One region of the Propionibacterium acidifaciens genome, then DNA from elsewhere that is predicted to be linked to it. Evidence: riboswitches for the same ligand, from Rfam matches in the RefSeq annotation. Region 1 holds a riboswitch; each other region holds the start of a gene.
What was found. Region 1 has a riboswitch for cobalamin ahead of EGX94_RS05140 (energy-coupling factor ABC transporter permease). Riboswitches for the same ligand answer to the same signal wherever they lie in the genome.
Positions count from the first base shown of each region.

Region 2: it holds a riboswitch for cobalamin, as region 1 does, so the genes downstream of both, EGX94_RS09620 (ABC transporter substrate-binding protein) here and EGX94_RS05140 (energy-coupling factor ABC transporter permease) in region 1, are expected to answer to the same signal.
Region 3: it holds a riboswitch for cobalamin, as region 1 does, so the genes downstream of both, EGX94_RS00875 (anaerobic ribonucleoside triphosphate reductase) here and EGX94_RS05140 (energy-coupling factor ABC transporter permease) in region 1, are expected to answer to the same signal.
Region 4: it holds a riboswitch for cobalamin, as region 1 does, so the genes downstream of both, EGX94_RS05595 (FecCD family ABC transporter permease) here and EGX94_RS05140 (energy-coupling factor ABC transporter permease) in region 1, are expected to answer to the same signal.

Region 1 covers NZ_CP033719.1:1,208,373-1,213,243, reverse strand. The annotation lists gene cobA (uroporphyrinogen-III C-methyltransferase) at 164-937, opposite strand; gene EGX94_RS05155 (energy-coupling factor ABC transporter ATP-binding protein) at 975-1,817, opposite strand; gene cbiQ (cobalt ECF transporter T component CbiQ) at 1,814-2,617, opposite strand; gene EGX94_RS05145 (energy-coupling factor ABC transporter substrate-binding protein) at 2,628-3,083, opposite strand; gene EGX94_RS05140 (energy-coupling factor ABC transporter permease) at 3,076-3,786, opposite strand; cobalamin riboswitch at 3,820-3,953, opposite strand; gene EGX94_RS05135 (VOC family protein) at 4,371-4,769, opposite strand.
Region 2 covers NZ_CP033719.1:2,269,925-2,274,795, reverse strand. The annotation lists gene EGX94_RS09640 (ABC transporter ATP-binding protein) at 1-253, opposite strand, end outside; gene EGX94_RS13880 (ABC transporter permease subunit) at 247-2,118, opposite strand; partial or broken gene EGX94_RS09620 (ABC transporter substrate-binding protein) at 2,428-3,195, opposite strand; cobalamin riboswitch at 3,190-3,331, opposite strand; gene EGX94_RS09615 (hypothetical protein) at 3,388-4,023, opposite strand; gene rplL (50S ribosomal protein L7/L12) at 4,227-4,625, opposite strand; gene rplJ (50S ribosomal protein L10) at 4,641-4,871, opposite strand, start outside.
Region 3 covers NZ_CP033719.1:206,460-211,330, forward strand. The annotation lists gene EGX94_RS00870 (4Fe-4S single cluster domain-containing protein) at 1-94, opposite strand, end outside; partial or broken gene EGX94_RS00875 (anaerobic ribonucleoside triphosphate reductase) at 91-2,073, opposite strand; cobalamin riboswitch at 2,226-2,440, opposite strand; partial or broken gene EGX94_RS00880 (ABC transporter ATP-binding protein) at 2,487-2,949, opposite strand.
Region 4 covers NZ_CP033719.1:1,313,028-1,317,898, reverse strand. The annotation lists gene EGX94_RS05605 (ABC transporter substrate-binding protein) at 27-1,103, opposite strand; gene EGX94_RS05600 (ABC transporter ATP-binding protein) at 1,100-1,921, opposite strand; gene EGX94_RS05595 (FecCD family ABC transporter permease) at 1,918-2,937, opposite strand; cobalamin riboswitch at 3,108-3,290, opposite strand; gene EGX94_RS05590 (thiamine pyrophosphate-dependent enzyme) at 3,414-4,529, shown strand; gene EGX94_RS05585 (alpha-ketoacid dehydrogenase subunit beta) at 4,526-4,871, shown strand, end outside.

The DNA of each region.
Region 1 (4,871 bases):
CCGACACTGAATGGAGACAACAACACAAGGCAGCAGCCCGAGACCACCCATCAACCACTGCCTGAAAAACCTATATCACTCCATGCGCCGCCCCGGCCCGGGACACGGCGGGCGGCCTCGTGGCCGTGGACGGCCGCGCCGGTCGCGATGGGGTACGGCCGGTTCAGTGGTCGCTCGGCGCCCGGCGCTCCGGGTGGTCGAGGTCGATGGCCGCCAGCTCGCCGACGATGACCAGTGACGGGGGCCGCACCCGGCGGGCCTCCATCGCAGCGGCGGCCTCGCCGAGGGTCGTCGTCCACGAGGCCTGGTCGGGCAGCGAGGCGTTCGAGACGATGCCGACGGGCGTGCCGGGCGCCAGGCCGCCGGCGATGAGTTCGGGGGCGATGTCGCGCAGGTGCGCGACGCCCATGAGGATCACGAGCGTCGTGCGGCTGCGGGCCAGCTCGCGCCAGGGCACCTCGGAGCGGGGGTCGTTCGGCGAGACGTGGCCCGAGACCACGGTGAAGCCCTGCACCAGGTGACGGTGCGTCAGCGGGATGCCGGCCAGCGCCGGGCCCGAGGTGGACGAGGTGACGCCCGGCACGACGCGCACCGGCACGCCGGCCTCGGCGCAGGCCTGCCACTCCTCGCCGCCGCGGCCGAAGACGAAGCAGTCGCCGCCCTTGAGTCGCACGACCCGTCGGCCGCGCCGCGCATGGGCGACGAGCAGCCGGTTGATCTCCTCCTGGGGCACGTAGGAGCCCTGCGGGACCTTGCCGACCGGGACGCGTTCGGCGTCGGCGGGCGCCTGGTCGAGGACCTCGGCCGGGGCCAGCCGGTCGTAGAGCACGACATCGGCCTGCCGGATCGCCTTGAGCCCGGCGACGGTGATGAGGTCGGGGTCGCCGGGGCCGCCGCCCACGAGGGTGACGGTGCCGGGCTGCAGCGTGATGTCCATCTGTCCTTCCTGACGATCGGCGCGCGGTCCGGCAGGATCAGCGCGCTGCCCCGTCGTGGGCGCCCGCGGGCCGTTCGTCCGTGAGCATGGCGATCGCCTGCTCAAGGTTACGGGGTCGCCGGTCGAGGCCGAGCGCCGCGGCCAGCGCGAGCGTCCAGGGCTTCTCCAGGTGGGCCCGCGCGATGAGCCCGGAGTCGGCCAGCAGCTCGTCGACCGGGCCCTGGCGCACGGCGGCGTCGCAGACCACGGCGGCCTCGTCGGCCCAGTCCAGGGCCAGCGCCACGTCGTGGGTGGCCATGAGGATCGTCGCCCCGGCCGCGGTGAGCCGGTCGAGCGCCTCGCGCATCTGCCGCACACCGGCCGGGTCGAGGCCGGCAGTCGGCTCGTCCAGCAGCAGCAGGTCCGGGCGCATCGCCACCGCGCCGGCCGTCGCGACGCGCTTGCGCTCGCCGTACGACAGGTGGTGGGTGGCGCGCTCGGCGAGGTGATCGGCGCCGAGCAGCCGCAGGGACTGGTCCACGCGCTCGCGCACCTCGTCGACGGGCAGACCCAGGTTCATCGGGCCGAACGAGACGTCCTGGGCCACGTCGGCGCTGAACAGCTGGGCGTCGGGGTCCTGCAGGACCATCTGGACGTGGCGGCGGTGCTCGCGCAGCCCCTTGCGCGACCAGTCGAGCGGTTCGCCCTCGCGCAGCACCCGGCCCGAGGCCGGCTCCAGCGAGCCCGCCAGGACGCTCATGAGCGTCGTCTTGCCCGAGCCGTTCGCCCCGAGGAGCGCCAGGCGGGTGCCCCGCTCGATGTGCAGGGTGACGCCGTCGAGCACCCTGGGGCGGCCGGGGTGGCCGGCGACGACGTGATCGGCCTGAAGAAGTGCGGTCATGATGCGGTGCCCCCCAGACTGAGTGCCCAGATCGCCGCGATGACGGCGAGGGTGATGACGATGAAGCGGGGCGAGGCCCGGCGCCGTACGGGCAGGGTGGCCAGTGTGGTCTCGAAGCCGCGGTGGCTCATGCCCTCGTTGAGGCGCCCGGCGCGCTCCCAGGCGAGGATGCCGATGGCGCCGATGGCGGCCGCCGTGTTGTCCCAACGCCGGCGCAGTCCGTGCATGGGGCCGACGGGGTTGTCGCCGAGGCGGCAGCGCTGGGCCTCCATGACGGTGAGCATCGTGTCGAGGATGACGAACAGCAGCCGGTAGGTCAGGTTGGCGATCTCCAGCAGCGGCTCCGGCACGTGGAAGCGGCGCAGCCAGGTCAGCAGGTCGACCATCGGCGTGGTGGTGGCGAGAACCATGACGGACAGGGTGCCCGACATGCCGTGCAGGAACAGGCGCAGGGCCTGCACCGACGAGGTGGGCCCGATGCTCAGCGCTCCGAGGCTCCACCAGGCGTCCGTGGGCGTCCGGCCCACCGCCAGGAGCACCGAGACGCCGCCCAGCACGAGGAAGACGAGGGGGGCGCTCATCGCCTCGGCCAGCACGTGGAGGCGGATGCGGGCCGAGCCGAGGATGAAGGCGACGGCGGCGACCGAGACGAGGACGGTGCCCGGCCAGACCGGCGCGAGGAGCGCCGTGAGCACCAGGCCCATCGAGCAGAGCACCTTCTCACCGACGCGGCGACGCCGCCATGGGGAGTCCCAGGCGGCGTCGTCGAGAGCGTTGATGTGGTGGGAGTGGTTGTTCATCGGGCCCGGGTCATTCGTTCGTCGTCCGGTCCAGGGCGGCGTCGGCGGCCACCTGTGCGTCGGCGACCCTGGCGGCGTCGGACGAGCCGGCCTCGGCGGCCGCCTCCTTGCCGGCGACCCGCCTGCCGCTCATGCGGCCGAGGCAGAAGAAGATGATGCCCGAGCCGATGGCCGCCTGGATGGCGAACAGGCCCGACTCGACCTCACCGGCCGGTTCGAACAGCGGCTTGAACCAGGGCTCGGCGCCGGCCTGCTCGGCCGCCTCGGTGGCCGCGTCGTCCGTGCCGCCGAAGGCCTCGTCCGGGTCGGAGGCCATCTTGTTGCCCACGACGAGCGAGATGAGGAAGATGAGGACGACGGCGCCGAGCAGCGCCCAGGTCACCCACTTCTTCGAGCTGGTCAGGGCGCTGGATCCGGTGTCCGCGGTCCCGGCCGCGCCGGTCCTGCTCGTGGTGGTCTCAGACATGGGAGTCCTCCTTCGCGACGGCCGCGGCGCCGGCCCGGCCTGCGCCGATGTCGAAGCCGAGACCGGCCAGTTGCGGGGCGGCGACCCTCACCAGGAAGCGGAACAGGAGGATGCCGAGGAAGCCCTCCATGATGGACAGCGGGACTTGCGAGACGGCGAAGATGCCGAGGAACTTGAGGGCCGCGCCGACGACGCCGCTGGAGGCGTCGGGGAAGGCGAAGGCCAGCTGGAAGCTCGTCACGCAGTAGGTGGCGAGGTCGCTGATCGCCATGCACAGGAAGATCGCCAGGGCGTTCGGCCCGTGCAGCCTCTTCGTGAGCAGGTAGACCCAGTAGCCGATCCACGGGCCCGCGATGGCCATGGAGAAGGTGTTGGCGCCGAGGGTCGTGATGCCGCCGTGGGCGAGCAGCAGGGCCTGGAAGACGAGCACGATGACGCCCATGAACGCCATGACCGGCGGTTTGAACAGGATCGCCCCGACGCCGGTGCCGGTGGGGTGCGAGCTCGAGCCGGTGACGCTCGGCAGCTTGATGGAGCTGAGCAGGAAGGTGCAGGCGCCGGCGGTGGCGAGCAGGAGCTTGTTCTCGGGGTGCTCCCTGACCTCCTTGACGACCTTCACCGCCCCGTGGATCACGAACGGAGCGGCCGCCGCGTACCAGATGGCGCATTGGGCTGGGGGGAGAACGCCTTCAGCGATGTGCATGAAGTCATTCCTTTCTCGGGATCGTGCGTCCCGTCGCGGAAAGGGCCCCGAGCAGGACGTTCTCTGGCTCGCATCTCGTCGATGCTCACAGTGGCGCGACCGTGCCGGACTCCCACCGGCTTCCCGTCGCTGTCAGGGGCTTGTGCACTCGGGATTATTGCACCCGCGGGGTCCGAGCCCCCAGGCGACTCCCGGGAAGTCCCCGCGCCTCTGATCTGCTTTCGTGATTGCGCATGACGGCATGGAACGACTGACTAGGGAACGGACTGGTGGGGCCGGTCGCGGGTTCGGGGGCGCCCGCTCCCGTCAGTGCCCTTCTCACCGTCGTCCCGTCCCGCCCGGGCCGGGCGCTCCGCCGCGCGGAGAACGAGGAAGGAGCGCTGCACCGGGTCCCGCCCGCCTTCGGGACGCCGGGCGGTCGCCCGGATGCCGGATGACCCGTTCGCAGGGCCCACGGGCGCTCCGCCGCGCGGAGAACGAGGACGCTCGGAGGACTCTCCCTTTTCGACCCTCATCGTCATTGCGCATGCTCCGCACAGCGAGTCCGCTCGCAGAGTCCGCTCGGACCGCTTCGGTCGGGGCCGTCAGGACAGCGTGTAGAACTCCAGCGCGATGTTGTCCGGGTCGCGGAAGGCGATGAGCGCGCCGGTGGCTCCGCGGACGATGCCGCTGTTCTCCACGCCCGCACTCCCGAGCCGGGCCTCCCAGGCGCGCAGCACGGCCGTGTCGGGCACCGCGAGGCTCAGATGGTCCAGGCCGGCGCGGTGCTCGTCGAAGGGGCCGGGTGCCGCGGTCCTGCCGTGGCTGACGAGGCCGAGCGTCACCGGGCCGAGCTGCACCAGCGCCTTCGTCATGGGGCCGATGTCGAGGCGTCGCAGCTCCCGGGCGCCCAGCACCCGCGTGTACCAGGTCACGCTCGTGTCGAGGTCGGTGACGGTGATGCCGATGTGGTGGACGCCGGTGATCTGCGGGTACGCGCTCATGGCATCGAGTGAACCACCCGGATCGTCTCAGGACGAGGGCCCGGGCGAGCTGGCTCCGGCGGGCGCGACGACCCGATCCGGACGGGCTCGCAGCGCTCCTCG
Region 2 (4,871 bases), 1.1 Mb from region 1:
CCGCGAGTTCGGGGCTCTGGTTGAGGTACTGCACCCGGCAGGGGCGGTGCGCCCCGAGCGGGCCGCCGTCGAGCGTCACGGCGCCGCTGTCCGGGCGCTCCCAGCCGGCGAGGATGCGGGCGAGGGTGCTCTTGCCGTGGCCGGACGGGGCGAGGAGGCCGAGCACCCGGCCGGGGGCCAGCTCGAGGCTGACGTCGCGCAGGATCGGCGTCCCCCCGCGGTAGGCGAAGCGGATGTTCTCAGCCCTCAGCACGATCGACCCCCTCGTCCTCGGTCGGGCGGGCCCCGACGGCCGGTGACAGGTCGGCGTCGTCGAAGTCGTTCTGCGGCAGGGCCCGCCACAGCCCGGCGGCGTACCGGCCGTGGTCGTGGTGGTCGGGGTCCATGAACTCGGCGGCCGGCATCTCGGCGATCCCCCGCCCGCCGTTGAGGATGAGCACCCGGTCGGCCACGGCGCTGATGAGGTCGGCGTCGTGGCTGATGATGGGGAGGCAGCGCCCCTCGTCGGCCATCGCGCGGAAGTCGACGAGCATCCGCTCGGCGAGGTCCACGGACAGTCCGGGCGTGGGCTCGTCGGCGATGAATCAGCCTGGCGGGGCTGAGCATGGCGGTGGCGAGCAGCACGCGCCGGGCCATGCCGCCGGAGAGCTGGAAGGGGAACTTGTCGAGGTCGCCGGCCCGCATGCCGAAGCGCTCGGCGGTCCCGGCGAGCTCGTCGGGGTCGGGCCGGGCGCCGGTGAACAGCTGCCGGCGGACCCGCATGAGCGGATCGAGGTGGCCGATCGACTGCGGGATGAGCGCGAACCCGGTGCCCCGCAGCGTCCTCGTGCGCTCGGGCGTGAGCGGCCGCCCGTCGTAGGTCATCGTCCCGACGGTCCGGGCGTTGCACGGCAGCAGGCCCACGATGAGGAGCGACTTGCCCGAGCCGGAGGCGCCGACGATGCCGAGGACCCGCCCCTCCTCCGGCGCGCAGTCGAGGCCGTCGACGGCCCAGCCGACGGCGCGCCGGAGGAGGGAGCGGTACATCATGAAGCCGACCCGCAGGCCGTCGATCTCGAGGAGGGGCATCACGAGCTCCTGGTTCTGCGCCGAGGCCGGGCTGACGAGGGCCTGCAGGGAGTCGCCGCAGCGGTCGATGACCAGGACGATGGCCAGCAGCGCCAGGCCGGGCAGGACGCCGAGCCACCAGGCGCCCGTGGACAGATAGCGCACCGACTCCGACAGGATGACGCCGACGGCCGGCAGCTGGCCGGGGATGCCGAAGCCGAGGAAGGTCAGGCCGGACTCGTGCAGGATCGCGTGCGGGAACATGAGCACCGTGCTCACCAGGACCTGCGGCACGATGTGGGGCGGGAAGTGCGCCCGGGCGATGAACCATCGGCCGCGCCCCATCTGACGCGAGGCGATGACGTACGGGCTGGCCCGCAGGTGGATCGTCTCGGCGCGCACGATGCGGGCGAGGGAGACCCGGTGGGTCGCCGCGACGCCGATCATGACGCCGGGGATGCCGCGCCCGACGAGGATCGAGAGGAAGATCATGAGGACGAGGTGGGGCATGCCCTGCATGAGGTCGATGAGCCACAGGACGATCCTGTCGGCCCAGCCGCCGCAGACGGCGGCGCCGCCCCCAGCAGCAGGACGATGAGAGTGGAGACCAGCGAGGCGAACGGCCGATGCGGATCGAGATCGACAGGCCCTTGAGCGTGCGCATGAGCATGTCGCGGCCCATCCAGTCGGTGCCGAACGGGCTGGCGGCCGAGGGGGGCCGGTCGGCCAGGTCGAAAGGGTCAGGGCGGGCAGGATCATGTGGTGGATCCGCTCCCCCAGGCCCGAGTCGGCCATCGTCACGCCGGCGCCCGTGGACAGGCCGATCGGGAACCAGCCGAGCCGGACGGCGAACAGCAGGAGCATGAGCAGGCCGAACCAGAAGGTCGGCAGCGCAGCGAAGACGTAGCAGACCGCGCTGATCAGCCGGTCGGGCCAGCGGTCGCGGTTCTTGCCCGCGATGACGCCGAGCGCCCCGCCGAACAGGCCCGAGACGACCCAGGCCGTGGTGAGCAGCATGAGCGAGTCGGACAGGCCCTCGGCGATCACCTCGGCGACCGGGCGCTGCGGCATGAGCGAGGTGCCCAGGTCTCCGTGCAGGGCGTTGCCCCACCACAGGACGAACTTGCTCGACGGCCGGCCGGTCGAGGCCCCACTTGGCCGTCAGGGCCGCGTACTGGCTCGGGTCGATGGCGCTCTCGGCGCCCAGGTAGGAGTCGACCGGGTCCATCGGCGAGGCCTCGGCGAGGAAGAGGGTCAGGGCGCTCACCGCGAGGACCAGCGAGGCGCACTTGAGGACCTGCTCCAGCGCGTGCCGCGCCGGTCCGACGAGACCGGCGCGGCGTCCGGGGGCGGGAGCGGCGGTCCGGGAGGCGATCGTGCTCACGCCGAGACGCCCCACGAGCCGAGGTTGTGGATGACCTGGAGGAAGTGGTCGTGGGGGTGCACGCGCTGGGTCCCGATGCCGAGGCCGTCGCGCACGAAGTAGTTGTGCGTGATGGAGCAGATCGTCACGATGTAGCAGATCGTCACGTACGGGGCGTCGCCGAGGATCGAGCCGCCGGTCGTGCCGTCCCACAGCGCCGCGTGCCACTGCTCGCGGGCGGTCCCCTGGTCGGAGGCGGCCAGCGCCTCGTCGAGGTGCCCGTCGACGGTCGGATTGGCGTAGCAGGAGATGTTCGACCAGCCGCGCGAGTGGCCCGACGAGCTGCGGAGCATGGTGTATTCGTGGTAGGGGTTGAGTCGGCCGCCGCCGAGGACGACCGCGTTGGAGCGGTTGTGGTCGACCTGCCAGGTGAAGTCGCCGGACGTCGGTTCGACCTCGATGCCCAGCGGGGCCATCTGCGCCGAGAAGGCCTCGGCGATGGCTTGGCGCCCCGAGTCGTTCGGCGGGTAGAGCAGCTGGAAGGAGGCCCGCTGGTCGTCCTCGGCGCGGATGCCGTCCGAGCCGGCCCGCCAGCCCGCGTCCTCGAGGATCCTCTGGGCGCCGGCCGCGTCGCCGTCCACGAGCGAGGCGGTGTCGGCCTTGATGCCCCAGTCGAACGAGTCGAAGATGTCGAGGGCGACGGTGCCGTGGCCCATGAGGCTGTCGTCGATCATCTGCTGACGGTTCACGCCCGTCACCATGGCCCTGCGCAGGGCCGGGTCGCCCGCCGCCGCGTTGCCGACCTGCTGGCCCTCGACCTCGTTCCCATTGACCGCTGCGGGACAGCTCCGGACTCGCACCGGATTCCCTCTTACGACGATCCGCCGACGCGCACCGGCGACGACGAACCGAACCAGCGGACGCCACATTGGCCACGACCACCGCCCGGCACCACCCGTCGGGCGCCCCTCAGCGCCTCAGCGCCTCTGCAACTGGACCGGCGTGCACGCCGCATCACGGTCGGCGCCGGCGCCGAGGTTCGCGTAGTGCTCGTCGCACCAGCCCTGGACGTCCCCGCCGGAGCCGAAGCCCTTGGAGACGAGGGTGACGAAGATGAACTGGTCGTCGGTGACCGCCGGACCGTAGGCCGAACGGCGCACGAGCAGCACCTGGGTGCCGTCGAAGGCGAAGCGGTCGACGAGCGCCTCGTACTCCGCGAGGACGATCGGCGCGGAGTCGACGGTGGCCTTGCCGCTGGGACGCGAGGCGGGCTGGTTCGGCGACAGCACGACATGGCTGCCCACCAGGGCCGCCCACTGGCCCTGCACCGGCTGGATGCTCGCCCAGCCGGCATCGGCGTGACCCGACAGCTCGCCGTAGGCCTGGGTGTCGGTCGACAGCGAGGAACCGGCCGGCGAGCCGGCCGTGGCGGGCGTCGTGGAGATCGCCCGGGCCGACTCCGAACCGGCGGTGGCCCGCTCGTCCCGCGAGGGCCCGGCGCCGAGCGCGAAGAGCACGACGACGAGCGCGAGCGCCAGCCCGATGGTCGACCACCGGATGATCTCACCGCGGCTGCGCCCACTCCGCGCCGGCCCGCCCCGTGCTGCGTTCAAAAGGTCGATCCTCCCCCGTTGCGCCCGACTCCCCCCCCCGGGACGCCTCCACCGTACCGGTTCGCCCCGTCCGGGAGCCGTTCAGGCCCCGGGCGGAAGGAGCGCACCGGGACGACGAACGGGCACCACCCCGCGGGGTGGTGCCCGTTGCGGCGCCGTTCCTCAGCCGACGGGCCGAGCCGTGCGCCTCGCTCCGGAGCGTCTCACTTGAAGGAGACGGTGGCGCCGACGGCCTCGAGCTTCTCCTTGGCCTGCTCGGCGGTCTCCTTGGCAACCTTCTCGAGGAGGACCTTCGGGGCGGCCTCGACGAGATCCTTGGCATCCTTGAGGCCGAGGCTCGTGAGAGTACGGACCTCCTTGATGACCTGGATCTTCTTGTCGCCGGCGGCCTCGAGGACGACGTCCACCTCGGCATCGCCCTCGTCGGCGGCGGCCTCGCCGTCAGCGGCGGCGACGCCGGCGGCCGGGGCCGCCGCGACGGCCACGGGGGCGGCGGCCTCGACGTCGAAGGCCTCCTCGAAGGCCTTCACGAAATCGGACAGTTCGATGAGGGTCATGTCCTTGAACTGGTCAAGGAGCTCCTCGGTGCTGAGCTTCGCCATGCTGGGCGTCCTTCCTTACTCGTTCGATGCAGCGTCAGCCGCGTCTGTGGTGGCCTCGGCAGCATCCGCTGCTTCGGGTGCCGAATCATCGGCGGTGGTGCGCTCCTGGTCGGTGGCGGGGGTTCCGGGCCCGCCGATGACGGAGGGGTCCTGGGCCGCCTTCTCCTGGAGGGCGCCCATGGCGCGGGCGGCCTGCGTGAGCGGGGCGGCGAGCAGGGCGGCCGCCCTGCTCATGGAAGCCTTCAT
Region 3 (4,871 bases), 1.0 Mb from region 1:
CGGGGCACCGCAGCGGGCAGCCCTGGCAGAAGACGGTGACCCGGACGCCCGGGCCGTCGACGATCGAGCTCGTCGTGAACCCGGCCAGTCTCACAGCGCGTGCGTCACCCGGTCGCGGACCTCGGCGCGCTTGGCGTCGTTGAAGCGCTCGAGCGTGCCGACGAGGTAGCCGGTGATGCGGCGGATCCGGTCGAAAGGGCGCCTCCTCTCGGCCCGCCCGCAGCCGGGGCACCGGTCGTCGATGACACCGGTGTACCCGCACACCGGGTCGTGGTCGACGGGGTGGTTGATCGCGCCGTAGCCGATGCCCGACCCGGCCATGAAGCGGACGATCTGCTCGATCGCCCCGACGTTCTTCGAGGGGTCGCCGTCGATCTCGACGTAGGTGATGTGCCCGGCGTTCGTCAGGGCGTGGAAGGGCGCCTCCTTGGCGATCTTGTCGGCGAGGCCGATGTCGAAGCCGACGGGGATGTGGAAGGAGTTCGTGTAGTACTCCTTGTCGGTGACCCCCGGGATGATGCCGTGGAGGCGCTGGTCCATCCGCACGAAGCGCCCGGCGAGGCCCTCGGCCGGGGTGGCCAGGAGCGAGAAGTTGAGACCGGTCCGCTCGGCGGCCTGGTTCATCCGCCAGCGCATGCGCACGACGATGGAGTAGGCGAGGTCCCACGCCCGCTGGGACTGACCGTGATGCTCGCCGATGAGGGCGTGCACCGCCTCGGCGAGCCCGATGAAGCCGACCGACAGCGTGCCGTGCTTGAGGACCTCGCGCACCCGGTCCTGGCCGCCGAGCCGCTCCGAGTCGATCCACACCCCCTGCCCCATGAGGAACGGGAAGTTGCGCACCCGCTTGCCGGCCTGGATCGTGAAGCGCTCCATGAGCTGGCCGATGACGAGCTGGATGCGCTCGTCGAGCGTGCACAGGAAGCAGTCGACGTCGCCGTCGGCCTCGATCGCCAGGCGCGGCAGGTTGATCGTCGTGAAGGAGAGGTTCCCCCGTCCGTGGGTGACGGCCCGGTCGGGGTCGTGGACATTGGCCATGACCCTCGTGCGGCAGCCCATGTACGCGATCTCGGTCTCGGGGCGGCCGGGGACGTGATGAACCCTGTTGAAGGGGGCGTCCTGGAACGAGAAGTTCGGGAAGAGGCGCCCGGCAGTGACCCGGCAGGCCAGCTGCAGCAGGTCGTGGTTGGGGTCGCCGGGGTCGAGGTTGACGCCCTTCTGGACGCGGAAGATCTGGATGGGGAAGATCGCGGTCTCGCCGTTGCCCAGCCCCGCCTCGGTCGCCAGGAGCAGCTGCCGCACGACCATCCTCGCCTCGGGCGAGACGTCCGTGCCGTAATTGATCGAGGAGAACGGCGTCTGCGCCCCGGCGCGAGAGTTCATCGTGTTGAGGTTGGCGATGAAGGCCTCCATCGCCTGGTAGGTGAGTCGTTCGGTCTCGCGCACGGAGCGCTCGCGGATCCGGGCGTGCAGGGCCTCCAGGTCGGCGCGCTCGCCGAGCAGGCCGCGCAGATAGGCGCGCTCGTCGCGCAGCTGGGCCGCGGAGGGCTCGAGGACGACGTGCGGCGGGTAGACCGCGACGGGTTCGACGCCCAGGAGCCGGGCGGCCGTGTCCGCATTCTCCAGGAACCGGCTCTCGAGGGTCCTGCGGACCCCGGGGGCCATGTCGACGTCGAAGTTGGGGATCGCCTGCCCGCCGTGCTGGTCGTTCTGGTTCGACTGGATCGCGATGCAGGCGAGCGCCGCGTAGGAACCGATCGACTGCGGTTCGCGCAGGTGGCCGTGACCGGTCGAGAAGCCCCCGCGGAACAGATCGGTGAGGCTGATCTGGCAGCAGGTCGTCGTGAGCGTGTAGAAGTCGAGGTCGTGGATGTGGATGTCCCCGAGCCGGTGGGCGGCCGCGTACTCGGGGGCGATGATCTCGGAGAGGTTGAGGTGCTTGGCGCTCTCGGTGCCGTAGCGGAGCATGGCGCCCATCGAGGACTGGCCGTCGACGTTGGCGTTCTCCCTCAGGGCGTCGTTGGCCGCGGTGTCCGCGGCGGCGATGCCGCGCAGGGACTCCATGAGGGCCGAGCCGCCCTGGGCGGGGCGGGGCGGGCGGCGTGTGATCGAGCCACCGGAATGCACGGATGTCGTCATCGACGGGGCCCCTCCTCGTGGCCCGTGCCGCGCGGCGGACGGGAGGACCCTCCCCCCGGCCGCCCGCGAGGCGGTGTCGAGTGCCGGGCCGCGGCCCGGTGCTGGCAGGTCTTCGGACTCGAAGGCGCTTCCCCGAGGGGGCTTCCTGGTCGGCGCTTCCCAGGCCGGGGCCCAGTGCTCATGCCGATGTCGTTCCTTCTCACCGCTGCGGGGCAGTCCCGGATTCGCACCGGCTTCCCTTTTCACTCCCCACCACAACATCTAGTGTCGAGGCGGGTCGACCAGCACCACGGAATGTATCAGGGGCGCTCGCGCGGAGAGCGCGACACACCCAGGGCCTCACCTTCTCACTGCCGGACCCGACCCCGCCGGGCCTCCGGGGAGTCGTCGGGCATCCGGTCGCCGGGGGCCCGACGAACCTCGGCCCCGGGGCCGCCGCCCCGGCCCCGCCCACAGGGCACGATGCATCGGGGTACCGGTCACCGGGTCGTCGACGACGAGCACCGCCACGCCGAAGACCTCCTCGACGATCCGCGCGGTGACGACCTCGGCCGGGGTCCCCTGGGCGACGACGGCGCCGCCCCTCGTCGCCGCGTAGCGGGCGGCCTGGTTGAGAGGTCGTGAAGCACGGCCACCATCGTCCGGCCCTGCCGGTTGAGCTCCGCGAAGAGTTCGAGCAGGTCGATCTGGTGGGCGATGTCGAGATTGGGTGGTGGGCTCGTCGAGGAGCAGCAGAGGCGTCTCCTGGGCGAGTGCCATGGCCACCCAGACGCGTTGGCGCTGACCGCCGGACAGCTCGTCGACGGGGCGCCGGGTACGCCGCCGTCGCGGACGGTGACCTGTCCAGCCTCCCTCCCCCGGGAGCGATCGGCTCGATCGAGTAGGCCCTGCAGAATCCGACCCCGAGGAGCGGCGAGGCGTTCGGCTCCCGAGTCGGACGTGCAGGAGGGGTCCGCCGCACGCAGCGCGGCGGACCCCTCCAAAGCATTCACGGCTCTTCTCAGATGAGGGTGTAAAATTGGGGAGCTGGGCCGGATGGTGACAGGGACCGAGGTCCTTGGATGATGGAAATTCTCACACAGCCATTGGAGTGATGTAGGTTTTTCAGGCAGTGGTTGATGGTTGGTCTCGGGCTGCTGCCTTGTGCTGTTGTCTCCATTCTGTGTCGACTTGGTCGGGGGTCCGGTGGTCGATCGCCGAGTGGAGACGCTCGTGATCGCATCGTGACCCGGTCCGGGCTGTCACGTCCCGGATCGCATGGTCCCGGGCCGAGTGGACCCCACGGTTCACGAGTTCCTTCCCCGAGACCGCGGTGAACGATTCGGCGGCGGCAGTGCCACAGCAGCCACCGGCCCGCCCGACGGACGGGAGGACCCCGCGGCCGGCCATGAATCCCGTGCATCCGGCCGACGCGCATCGAGCCCCCGACCCGAGCGGAGGACCCTGAACACCACGGATCGGCGGACAGGCCCGGCACGGCCACGGCCGAGGCCCCGGCGACGAGCCCGACGCGCATGCGACCGGCGATCGCGCCCCCGACGACCCCTCCCCCGGGGAGCAATCCACGACGACCGCCAGGTAGGCGAATCCCCGCCGGGCCGGACCATGCGCGACGCCGCCCACCCGCCTCATCCCGGGCGCGGCGGCGACGACGCCCCGGCCAGCCGGCCCGGCCGGCCCGGAAGATCCGGCGCCGGCACGATCCGTCCCGGCCCGTCCCCGAGGCCGACGGGCAACCGGACCCGCCGCCACCACGATCCCGCGGACCACGCCGAGCGAGAGGCCTCGACGCCGCTCCGGGCCGGCCCCGCGCGGACCCGGCGGCAACCGCAGGCCCGTTCAGAGACTCGTCGAAGAACCCGACGATGACGGCCGCCGGGTCCTCCCCCGCCGGGCCGTCGAGGACCCGGGACGGCTCCGCCGGGCGCAGCAGCCGGACCCGGATACCTCCACCCACCGGCACACGGACCGGACGGGGCGGTCGCCTCCTCCGCGGCGGATGCGGCGGCGTCCCACGCCCACCCGGACCCCCGGGCGAAGAAGACCACCGCTCCCTCCAGGAACCCGTTCCCCACGCGGGCCTCCCGGAGCCCCGCCCTCAGACGTCCGATCCCGGCGCGCCCCTCCACGGTCACGGCATCAACGCCGAGACCGGGGTACTCCCTCCGCCATCCTGCGACCCGGCCCCCGACCGCCCGCGCCACAAGACCGTACGATCCGGCCACCCCAGCCACCGGCCCGGACCCCCGGGACGACCCCGAGAACGACCCGCCCCTCAAACCCCGCACCGCATCCCGGCACCGACACGACCCAACCCCACCTCGATCACTTCCACCCACCGCCCGAAAAACACCAAACACTCCAGTCGTGCTCGTCGGGGGAGGGGGCGGTTGCGGGTCGGTTCGGTCTTGTACGGCGGGTTCAGGGCCTGGGCCGGGGCATTGTCGTGGGAGTCGCCCCTCGGATCCCGTTGAGGCGACCGCGTCGCGATCGGACAGGGTCTGCTCGTGGCGGATGGCCCGGTACTGCGCGCCGTGGTCGGGGTGGTGGATCGGCCCGGTCGGGTCGGCGCCCTGCCGTCGGTGCTGCCGGATTGCCGTGGTCGGGGCGTCCGGGGCCGGGTCGGTGCGCAGGCCGGTGGGGGCCTGCCGGTCCACGTTCCGGCGCGGGTGCGCGTCGGCGGGTGGAGGCGGCGTGCACCCGCTCCGTGAACGTGCGCGCGGAGGTGATGT
Region 4 (4,871 bases), 100 kb from region 1:
CGTGGTGGCCCGCTCCGGCCGGCCGCCTACTTCAGCCAGTCGTTGCCGGGCAGGTCGGCCAGTCGGGTGATGTCGAGGTGCGTCCGGACGTCCGAGGCCGGCTGGAGGCCGTAGTGCTCCAGTGACGTGCGGATGTACTCGGCTCCGTCGATGTTGAGCGGGCCCGAGGTCCACATGGCGTAGGGCAGGTTGACGAAGCGGCCCTCCTTGACGGCGGTCAGGTTCTTCGTCGCGTCATTCGACCGCAGCGCCTCGACCTTCTCGTCGTAGCTCTGGCCCGGGTAGTCGACGAAGAAGATGATGTCGGGGTCGGCGGTGGCCAGTCGTTCCCAGCTCACCGACGTCCAGGTGTCCTGCACGTCGGCCAGGGCGTTCGTGACGCCGGCCGAGTCCATCATCGCCTGCGGGGCGCCGAAGGAGCCCGACGAGAAGATCGTGTCCGAGCTGGAGTCGAACAGGAACGCGGTCGGCTCGTCGGCGGCCCGCGGCGCCGATTCGAGCCCCTGGCGGCGCGTCGTGATGTCGTCCACGGCCGACTCGGCGGCGTCCTGGTGGCCGGTCATCGCGCCGATGTTCGAGATGTCGGTGGTGAGGGCGTCCCACGGGGCCATCGTGCCGCGGTTGCCGTCGGCCTGACGGCAGGTCTCCGAGAGCAGGTAGGTGTCGATGCCCTGCTCGCTCAGCCCGTCGGGGGTGAGGTTCTTCTCCTCGGAGAAGCCGTAGCCCCAGCCGGCGAACACGACCTGCGGCTGCGCGGCGACGATGTTCTCCATCGTCGGGTACTTGTCGGCCACCTGGTTGAGGCCGTCGACGGTCTCGTCGCCGTACTTGAGGGCCAGCACGTCGCGGTCGCGCTGCATGCTCGACACGGCCGTGATGTCGCCGGCGGCGCCGGCGGCCAGCGCGATCGAGATGATGTTGCCGTCGTTGACGAACAGCTTCGTCGTCGGGCTCGGGTACTCCTTCGTCTCGCCGCAGTTGGTGAGCTGCACGGTGCCGGCGGCCGACGAGCCCGCCGAGCCGGACGACGCGTTCGGGCCGCAGCCGGTGGCGACGAGGGCCATGGCGAGCAGCCCGACCGGTGCGATGCGGGTGATCTTCATCGGGTGTCCTTTCCCCTGCTGATGAGCAGATGGGGTTGATGGGTGTGCGGATGGGGGATCTGCATGGCCTCGACGGCGAAGGCCTCGCCCATGAGCCCGGCATCGAGCACCTCGGCGGGCCTGCCGGAGGCCTCCATGCGCCCGTCGTGGAGCACGGCGACGAGGTCGAAGTGGCGCAGCACGGTGTCGATGTCGTGGATGGCGGCGATCACCGTCGTCGGCTGGGAGCCGAGCAGGTCGAGCAGGCGCAGCTGCCAGGCGATGTCGAGGTGGTTCGTGGGCTCGTCGAGCATGAGGACGGGGCAGCGCTGCGCCAGGCCGCGGGCGATCATGGCCCGTCGGCGCTCGCCTCCGGACAGGTTCGTGCAGGGCGTCTCGAGCCGGTCGCCCAGGCCGAGCGCGGCGAGCGACTCGCGGACGATGTGCATCTCGCCGTGCGTGTCCATCGACCACGGGCTCCGGTAGGGGATGCGGCCCAGGGCGACCATCTCGCCCAGGCGCAGGTCGTCCGGAGGGGTCTCCTCCTGCGAGACGAACGAGATGACGCGGGCCCGTTCGCGGGGCCGCATGGCGCCCACTGGGCGTCCGTCGAGCAGCACCCGGCCGGCGGCGGGCTCGGCGATGCCGGCGGCGGCGCGCAGCAGCGTCGACTTGCCGGCGCCGTTCGTGCCGACGAGCGCCAGCTTCGTGCCGGGCGGCACGGTGAGGCTGACGCCGCGCACGACGACATGGCCCTCGACCTGGGCGGCGACGTCCTCGAGGCGGATCTCGGGGATCGGCCCGATGCCGCGGTGCGTGCGCCTCGTGCCGCCCCTCATGCGTCACGACTCCCGAACGCGTAGCGGCGCCGCCCCATGAGGACCAGGAAGACGGGTGCCCCGATCACGCCGGTGACGACGCCGATCGGGATCTCCTGGGGGCTCACGACGACGCGCGAGACGACGTCGACCCACAGGAGGAACAGCGAACCGACCAGCGCGGCGATCGGCAGCATCCGGCGGTGCAGCGAGCCGACCGTCATGCGCGCCGCATGCGGGACGATGAGCCCGACGAAGCCGATGCCGCCGCTGACGGCCACGAGGCAGCCGATGAGCACGCCGAGCCCGATGAACAGGCCGACGCGCATCGCCCCGACCCGCACGCCGAGGGCCGCCGCCGTCTCGGGGCCGGCGGCCAGGGCGTCCAGCCAGCTGCTGACGGCCAGCATCGCGGTGCCGACGACGGCGACCGCGAGTAGCGGCAGCAGCAGCTTCTCCCAGCTGGCGCCGGCCACCGAGCCGAGCATCCAGAACATCACCGAGGTCGCCGCGTGGTTGTCGTCGGAGAGGAAGACCATGAACGAGGCGACCGCCGAGAACGCCGAGGACAGCACGACGCCCGACAGCACCATGCGCAGCGGCGTGAGGCCGCCCTGGGCCTGCGAGACGCCGAACACCGCGCCCGCCGCGCCGAGCGCCCCGAGCAGGGCGCCGGCCGACAGCGAGTAGACGCCGAACCGGGCCAGCACCCCGAAGACGAGCACCGCCGTGGCGCCCACCGAGGCGCCCGAGGAGATGCCCAGCAGATAGGGCTCGGCGAGCGGGTTGCGCACGAGGGTCTGCATGCCCGCGCCGCCGATCGACAGGCCGGCGCCGACGAGCACCGCCAGCAGGGCGCGCGGCATGCGCAACTGCCAGATGATCGTCGCGAACGGGGAGGAGACGGGGTCGCCGGACAGCTGCCCGCGCACGACCGCCCAGACGTCCGCCAGCGGGATGCGCTCGGAGCCGAACGCCAGCGACAGCACGATGCTCACCGCGATGGCGACGACGAGCCCGATGATGACCGGCGTCAGGGCGACGCGGGCGCCGCGCCGGGCCGGTGCGGCGGATCCCCTCGTCCTCATGCGGCGCCCCGCGCGTGGGCGAGGGCGCCGCCATCACGGCGCGACCGGTACCGGCGGGGGACGCTGAGGGGCACGGGACCTTCGACCTTCATCTGGGGCGTCTGTGAGCGCGAGACGCCGAGCGGACGGGCGAGCCGACAGGTCTTCGGACTCGGATCACCCGGGACCGGCCCCTTCCCGGGTCTCCCCAGTGGGTCTCGTGCCGGCCCCGTCACCTTCACCGCTGCGCGCCAGTCCCGGATTTCCACCGGAGTTCCCTGGCGCCCACATCAGTGGGCGCGATCGACTCGACACACAGAGTAGACCCCTGGGGGTCGGGCCGGCGAGGCGGAGGGGATGTTCCGGATTCCGGGACTCTCGCCCTCCCCCCTTGTTACCAGGTAGTAGGTTACTTGATCGTAAGTTGTGGTGCGGTGAGAGGAACGATGGTGGACATCGAGGATCCGACGCAGCCGGTGCGGTTGCTCACGCCCGAGGGGGAGCTCGTCGAGGACCCCCGCTTCCGCTGGCGGGGCGGTGACGGGAGCCTGGTCGAGATGCTCCGCGGAATGCGCCGGGGCCGCCGGTTCGACGTCGAGGGCGCCGCGCTGCAGCGCCACGGGGAGCTCGGGCTGTGGCCGCCGCTGGTCGGTCAGGAGGGCTACCAGGCGGGGATCGCCGCCGCGCTGAACCCGGCCGACATGGTCTTCGCCACCTACCGTGAGCAGTCCCTGGCCCTGGCGATGGGGGTGAGCCCGGCCGACATACTCGCCCTGTGGCGCGGGGCGGGCCTGTCGCGCTGGGACAGCGCGGCCACGCGCATGGCGCCCTACTCGCTCATCATCGGCTCCCACCCGCTCCACGCCGTCGGGTACGCCCTGGGCGTCGCTCTCGGGCGCGCCGGCGACGGTCCCGCGCCCGCTACCCTCGCCGTCTACGGCGACGGCGCCTCGAGTCAGGGCGACGTCAACGAGGCGCTCGTCTTCGCCGCGGCCCGCCGCGCCCCGGTGGTGTTCTGCTGCGTCAACAACGGCTGGGCCATCAGCGAGCCGGTCACCCGCCAGAGCCCCATCCCGCTCTACCAGCGGGCGCACGGTTTCGGCATCCCCGGGATCCGCGTCGACGGCAACGACCCGCTGGCCTGCGCCGCGGTCATGGACTGGGCCCTCGGACGGGCGCGCGCCGGCTCCCCGGTGCTCGTCGAGGCGCTCACCTACCGGATGGGCGCGCACACCACCAGCGACGACCCGGGCCGGTACCGCAGCGACGAGCTCACCCGGCAGTGGGCCGGCCGCGACCCGATCGAGCGGCTGCAGACCCACCTGCTCGCCCGCGGCCTCGTCGACCGGCCCTGGCTGGAGGCCCTCGACGCGGAGCTCGACGACTTCGGCGCCGAGGTGCGCCGCACCTGCCGCGAGCTGGTCGACACGCCCATCGAGCGGGTCTTCGACGATCTGCTCGTCGAACCGGGCGCCCACCTGGCCGAGCAGCGGGCCGAGTGCCTCGACTGGTTGTCCACCGTCCCGGGCTCCACCGTCCCGGGCGAGGAGGTCGGCGCATGAGCGGGCTCACCGTCGTCAAGGCGCTCAACAGGGCCCTGCACGAGGCCATGGCCGCCGACCCCGGAGTGCTCGTCCTCGGCGAGGACGTCGGCGTCCTCGGCGGGGTCTTCCGCGTCACCGAGGGGCTCTCCGAGGCCTTCGGCGAGCAGCGGGTCATCGACACCCCGCTGGCCGAGTCCGGCATCATCGGAACGGCCATCGGCCTGGCGCTGCGCGGCTTCCGGCCGGTCGCCGAGATCCAGTTCGACGGCTTCGTCTTCCCCGGTTTCGACCAGGTCGTCAACCAGCTGGCCCGCTACCGCTCGCGCACCCACGGGCGGCAGGGCCTGCCGGTCGTCATCC